Regions from separate parts of the Methylobacterium sp. 174MFSha1.1 genome, predicted to be linked through region 1. Evidence: predicted binding sites of a transcription regulator. Region 1 holds the regulator's gene; each other region holds the start of a gene.

Region 1 (2,196 bases):
CCCGGGCGAGACCTACATCATGCAGGGCCCCGTCCTGCCCCTCGACGCCCCGGCCGCGCGGGCCGAGCGGCCGCTCGCGCCGTCGCGGTCGCATCGCTACGGGCTGGCGGGGAGCGACACGATCGTGGATGCCGCCGGCAGCACGATGCGGGTGGCGCCCGCGAGCGCCTTCCCGGTCTCGGCGGGGATGACGGGTCTCCTCGTGCGGCTCGCGCCCGGCGCGATCCACACCCCGCACTGGCATCCGGGCGCGAACGAGTGGCACTACGTCCTGCGGGGGCGCACCCGCGTGACCCTGTTCGGGCCGGACAAGCGCCTGGCCGTGGCGGAGCTGGGCCCGGGCGACTGCGCCTACATCCCGCGGGCCTGCGGGCATTCCGTCGAGAATATCGGGACCGGGACGGCCGAGATCGTCGGCGTGCACGACAGCGGGGTCTACAGCGAGACGTCGCTGGCGGGCTGGCTCGCCCAGGCGCCGCGCCACCTGCTCGCCGCCAATCTCGGCCTCGACGAGCAGGCCGCCGCCGGCTTCCCGACGGCGTCGCGGGTCTTCAGCCGGACCGCCTGAGGGCGCGGGCGGCTCACGAGGATTCTGAAGGAGGACGGGGCGGGCCGGCATCCGGTCCGCCCCGTCCTGTCCTTCAATACTTGCGGACGAGGCTCACCAGCCGGCCCTGGATCCGCACCCGGTCCGGCCCGAGCACCCGGGTCTCGTAGGCCGGGTTGGCGGCTTCCAGCGCGATCGAGGAGCCGCGGCGGCGCAGGCGCTTGAGGGTCGCCTCCTCGTCGTCGATCAGCGCCACGATGATGTCGCCGGTATTGGCGGTCTCCTGGCGACGGATCACCACGAGGTCGCCGTCGAGGATGCCGGCCTCGATCATCGAGTCGCCGCGCACCTCGAGCGCGTAGTGCTCGCCGCTGGCGAGGAAGTCCGGCGACATCGCCACCGAGCGGCTCTGGCTCTGGATCGCCGAGATCGGCGTACCGGCGGCGATCCGGCCCATCACCGGCACGCTGACCGACTGGCCGCTCTCGTCCGACGCCATCGTCATCGCGGGGATGCCGGCGGGCCGCTTCGGCTCGTGGGCGCGCCCGCCCTCGACCACGCTGGGGTTGAACCGCACGACCTCGGCGGTCGGCACGGGCGCGGCCGCCACGGGCCCGGTCACCGCGTCGGGGATGCGGATCACCTCGATCGCCCGGGCCCGGTTCGGCAGACGGCGCAGGAAGCCGCGCTCCTCCAGCGCCGTGATCAGCCGGTGGATGCCCGATTTCGATTTGAGATCGAGGGCGTCCTTCATCTCGTCGAAGGACGGGGGGACGCCCGTCTCGCGCATTCTCTGCTGAATGAAGCGGAGCAGGTCCAACTGCTTACGCGTGAGCATGTGACACTCTCATCCCCGCGCTGGCGCGCTCCGGAAACAAATCGCGAACATGGTAAGCGTTCCGCAAGTGTTCCGCAAGCGGGTCTGGAACTGCGGCGCCCGTGGGGCGGAAATATATCCGCGCAACAGGGAAGACCCGGGCATCGTCTCCGATCACTGGGCATCCTGCATCGCCGAGGCACCGCCCGAAGCAGGACCAGTTCCTCGATCCGCCTCAGAGTTTTCGGACCGGTCAGCGCACAGGAGGTGCCCAGATCTCGAGGGCGGCGGTGTCGACGGCGCGCGGCAGCAGCCCCTCGGCGCGGAACGCGTCGGCGATCGTCTGCTGCTCGGAGAGCCCGTCCCGGGTGACGGGCTCGACCCGATAGCTGCGATGGGCGTTCGCCGCCAGGACGATCTCGGGATCGAGCTTCCAGAGCGCGGCGAGGCGCGCGGCGGCCTCGGCCGGGTTCGCCTTCACCCAGGCCCCGGTCTGCGCCAGCTTGCCGAACAGGAGGCCGAGCACCGGCCCGTTCGCCGCCGCGTAAGCGTCGGCGGCGAGGTAGTAGCGCTTGTAGAGCGACAGCCCGGCCCCGTCGCGCAGGACCCGCGCGCCGGCCTGCTTGTGCGCCGCGGTCAGGAACGGGTCCCAGGCGGCCCAGGCCTCGACGCCCCCGCTCTCCAGCGCGGCCCGCCCGTCGGCCGGGCTCAGGTACGCCGGCACGATGCTGCGGAAGGACAGGCCGGCCTCCTTGAGTGCGGCGAGGACCAGGAAGTGGTTGCCCGCCCCCTTGGTGACCGCGATCCGCTTGCCCTTGAGGTCGGCCACGGA
Region 2 (2,196 bases), on a different contig from region 1:
GCTGGTGCTGAAGGAGAGCGGCCTCCAGGACGCCTATCTCCGCCCGGTCGCCTGGCGCGGCTCGGAGATGATGGGCGTGTCGGCGCAGCACAACACCATCCACCTCGCCATCGCGGCGTGGGAATGGCCGAGCTACTTCGACCCGGCGACCAAGATGAAGGGCATCCGGCTCGACCTCGCCGATTACCGCCGGCCCGACCCGCGCACCGCGCCGTCGGCCTCGAAGGCGGCGGGCCTCTACATGATCTGCACGATCTCCAAGCACCGGGCCGAGAACAAGGGCTACGCCGACGCCCTGATGCTCGACTGGGAGGACAACGTCGCCGAGTGCACCGGCGCCAACGTGTTCTTCATCCAGGACGGGGTGATCCACACCCCGACCGCCGACCGCTTCCTCAACGGCATCACCCGCCAGACCGTGATCGATCTGGCGAAGCGCCGCGGCTACGAGGTGGTCGAGCGGCGCATCCGCCCCGAGGAGATGGCGGGCTTCACCGAGTGCTTCATCACCGGCTCGGCCGCCGAGGTCACCCCGGTCTCGGAGATCGCCCAGTACCGCTTCACCCCGGCGGCGATGACCAAGACCCTGATGGACGACTACTCCGCCGAGGTGCAGCCGCGGGCCAAAGCCGCCTGAACGAAGGCGGCCTGAACGGGCGCCCGAGCCTCCATGGCGTGAACGAGAAGGCCCCGGGCGGGAGACCGCCCGGGGCCTTCTCGTCTCCCGGTCCCGGTTCGCGGGTTTTGCGGGGACAAGCCGCGCCTGCGGCGCTCGGACCGGGAACGCGGACCGGGGCTTCCCCGTTGTCTGGCTGGAACATTCAGAGAACACGGGCAGCCCTCATGACCGCCAAGACCAAGCAAGCCGAGACCAAGCAGGCCGAGACCGAGCACCGCGAGACCGAGCACCCGAAGCAGGACCCGAAGGACACCTCGAACCGCATCAAGGATCCGAAGGACTGGACCACCGGCTCCGAACCGATGACCGGGGCGCAGGCCTCCTACCTCAAGACCCTGGCCGAGCAGGCGAAGGATGAGGATGCCTACGATCCCGACCTCGACAAGGCCGAGGCCTCGCAGCGCATCGACGCCCTGCGCAAGGAGACCGGCAAGGCCTGAGGCGGCCCGCGTCCCGCCGCGCGGGATGCGATGCCCTTCGAGGATGCAGGCGAGGCGCCGCTTCCCTTTCGCGATGGGAGCGGCGCTTCTTTTGCGTCAGACTGCTCCGCGGCCTCGAAGACCTAAATGACCTTGCGTCAGTCACGGCTCGGATCGGAAGGCCTGCCCGGCGATGGAGATCGCGGCGTCGGATTAGCTCCCCGGATTAACCCTCGGTGAGGGGGTCTCGCCTATGGTCCGACGCGGCGGACCGGGAGAACTCGACGTGCGTGGCAGATCGCGGGTGACGGAGGCGCTTCGCCGCTTCCGGCGTGAGCAATCCGGCGCGACGGCGATCGAGTACGCGCTCATCGCGGCCTTGATCGTCCTCGCGCTGATGGGTGCGCTCTCCGTCTACGGCAACACGGCCGGCGGCCTCTACAGCAACCTGAGCAACAGCGTCGTCACCGCTCTGCGCTGAGGACCGGATCCTCCGCCCGTCACTCCGCCGCCAGCCCGAGATTGTCCAGGCATTGCCGGATCTGCCCGGCCAGGATGTCGGCCAGCGGGTTGGGCTCGCCGGAGCGGTGACGCATCAGCCCGATACGGCAGGCCGGGAGGGCGGCGAAGCCCTCCTGCGGCCCGAGCACCCGCATGCCGGGGCGCAGCGCGCTCTCGGGCAGGACCGAGACGGCGAGCCCCGCCAGCACCGCGGCCCCGACCGCGGTCGAGTTCCAGCTGACGAACAGGATCCGGCTCTGCCGGCCCCCGCGCTCCAGCGCCTCGATCGCGGCCCGGCGCCAGTTGCAGGCCGGCCGCCCGAGGGCGAGGGGCACCGGCTGCTCGGCATGGACGGCGTGGCGGCTCGACGTGACCCAGAGCAGCGCCTCGGTACGGATCGTCTCGATGGGCCGCCGGCCCTTGGCTTCTGTCACGATGGCGAGGTCGATGTCGCCGGCGGCGATCCGCTCGGCCAGCATGTCGGTGGGCTCGCAGATCACCGTGACCTCGGCCCGCGGATGGGTGCGGGCGAAGCGCCCGAGGATCTCCGGCAGGTAGCGGTCGACGTAGTCGTCCGGCAGGCCGAGCCGCACCCGG
Region 3 (2,196 bases), on a different contig from region 1:
CCACGTCCTGTTCGACCGGGCGGTGGACGAGGCGTTCGGCGTGGTCGGCCTCGGGCCCGACTACATGGAGACCGGGCGCGGCACGACCTTCGCCGCCGAGGTGCACGTGCGCTACCGCCGCGAGCTGGTCCTCGACGATCGCGTCCGGGTGACGCTGCAGCTCATCGGCTTCGACGAGAAGCGGATCCACTTCTATTCCGAGATCCGCCACGCCACCGAGGGCTGGGTCGCCGCCAGTTCCGAAAACCTGTCCCTCCACGTCGACCCGATGACGCGGCGCGTGGCGCCGTTCCCGGAGGACATCCAGGCCAACCTCTCGGTCATGCTTGGTTCGCATGCCCGGCTGCCGCGGCCCGACGATCTCGGTCGGGTGATCGGCATCCCGGACCGCAGCCACCCGCGGCCAGAGGCGATCGCCTTCGCGGCCGCCGGGGCGCGGGTCAGGCACTGAGGCCAGGCGGCGCGTCAGCGCCGCGAAACCCATCCTTTGCGCGTCAGCGCCGTGGAACCCACAGTGTGGCGCGTCAGCGCCGCGGAACCACGATCGGCGCGGGCGGCGGCGGCACGGCCTGCTGGCTCCGGATCTGCCCCTGGAGCTGATTGGTCTCGAACCGGTTCTGCTGCTGGATGCTCCGCGTCTCGGCACTGTTGGTGATCGAGCGGTTGATCCCGTCGACGGTCTGCTGGGAGCGGTTGGCGGGCACCTGGTTCTGCGCCAGCACCGGGAGCGGTGCGGCGGCGAGCGCGAGGATGAGAAGGGCGTGGGCGCGCATCGGAATCCTTTCCCTGTCGGGGTGGTCGCTGCGGGAACGACGCCGGGGCCCTCGCAAGGTTCCAGCCCCGCCCCCGAGACCTATGCGCTCCCCACCCTCGACGCCGTTCGCGTTTTGGTCCAGTGATGCGGGCATGACTCGCGACTTCCCGGCCGGGACTGCCCCCACCTCGATCTCCGCCCGCGCCCGCGCCGCGGTGGTGCCGCAGGACGCCTCCTACCTCACGGGGCTCAATCCCGAGCAGCGCCGCGCCGTCGAGGCGACGGAGGGGCCGGTCCTGGTGCTGGCCGGCGCCGGCACCGGCAAGACCCGGGTGCTGACGACCCGCATCGCCCACCTGATCTCGACCGGGCGCGCCCGGCCCTTCGACATCCTGGCGGTGACCTTCACCAACAAGGCCGCCCGGGAGATGAAGGAGCGCATCGGCACCCTGATCGGCCCGGCCGGAGAGGGGATGCCGTGGCTCGGCACCTTCCACGCCATCGGCACCAAGATCCTGCGCCGCCACGCCGAGCTGGTCGGCCTGCGCTCCGACTTCACGATCCTCGGCACCGACGACCAACTGCGGCTTTTGAAGCAGGTGATCGCCGCGGCCGATCTCGACGAGAAGCGCTGGCCCGCCCGCAGCCTCGCCGGCACGATCGACGGCTGGAAGAATCGCGGCCTCGGCCCCGAGCAGGTGCCGGCGGGCGAGGCCTCGGCCTTCGGCTTCGGCAAGGGGGGCGGGCTCTACGCCGCCTACCAGGAGCGCCTGAAGGCGCTCAACGCCGTCGATTTCGGCGACCTGCTGCTGCTGTGCCTGCGGCTGTGGCGCGAGAATCCGGACGTGCTGACCAATTACCAGCAACGCTTCCGCTACATCCTGGTCGACGAGTACCAGGACACCAACGTCGCCCAGTACCTCTGGCTGCGCCTGCTCGCGCAGGGCCACCGCAACGTCGCCTGCGTCGGCGACGACGACCAGTCTATCTACGGCTGGCGCGGCGCCGAGGTCGACAACATCCTGCGGTTCGAGCACGACTTTCCGGGCGCCCTGGTGGTGCGGCTGGAGAACAATTACCGCTCGACCGGTCACATCCTGGCCGCGGCTTCCGTGCTGATCGCCCATAACGAGGGCCGCCTCGGCAAGACCCTGCGCACCGACAGCCCGGAGGGCGAGAAGGTCACCGTCACCGGCGCCTGGGATTCGGAAGAAGAAGCGCGCCTCGTCTGCGAGGAGATCGAGAGCCTGCAGGCCAAGGGCCACAAGCTCTCCGAGATCGCCGTGCTGGTGCGCATCTCGGCCCAGATGCGCGAGATCGAGGACCGCTTCGTCCAGCTCGGCCTGCCCTACCGGGTGGTTGGCGGCCCGCGCTTCTACGAGCGGGCCGAGATCCGCGACGCGCTCGCCTACCTGCGCATCGTCGCCAACGGCTCCGACGAC

What was found. The regulator LexA, encoded in region 1, represses DNA repair genes until DNA is damaged. The targets are predictions, from matches to a motif close to TGTTCNNNNTGTGTTCNG.
Region 2: a site for LexA is predicted at 814-831, ahead of BM430_RS31470 (DUF3072 domain-containing protein). Genes of this name have one in related genera too.
Region 3: a site for LexA is predicted at 878-895, ahead of BM430_RS25395 (ATP-dependent helicase). Genes of this name have one in related genera too.

What each region holds. Positions count from the first base shown of each region.
Region 1 is NZ_FPCB01000054.1:13,590-15,785, reverse strand. Features, by position in the region: gene BM430_RS30825 (cupin domain-containing protein) at 1-568, shown strand, start outside; gene lexA (transcriptional repressor LexA) at 642-1,385, opposite strand; gene BM430_RS30815 (aliphatic sulfonate ABC transporter substrate-binding protein) at 1,618-2,196, opposite strand, start outside.
Region 2 is NZ_FPCB01000058.1:11,308-13,503, forward strand. Features, by position in the region: gene BM430_RS31465 (branched-chain amino acid aminotransferase) at 1-637, shown strand, start outside; gene BM430_RS31470 (DUF3072 domain-containing protein) at 844-1,119, shown strand; gene BM430_RS31475 (Flp family type IVb pilin) at 1,385-1,579, shown strand; gene BM430_RS31480 (LysR substrate-binding domain-containing protein) at 1,599-2,196, opposite strand, start outside.
Region 3 is NZ_FPCB01000033.1:45,471-47,666, reverse strand. Features, by position in the region: gene BM430_RS25405 (thioesterase family protein) at 1-451, shown strand, start outside; gene BM430_RS25400 (hypothetical protein) at 525-773, opposite strand; gene BM430_RS25395 (ATP-dependent helicase) at 907-2,196, shown strand, end outside.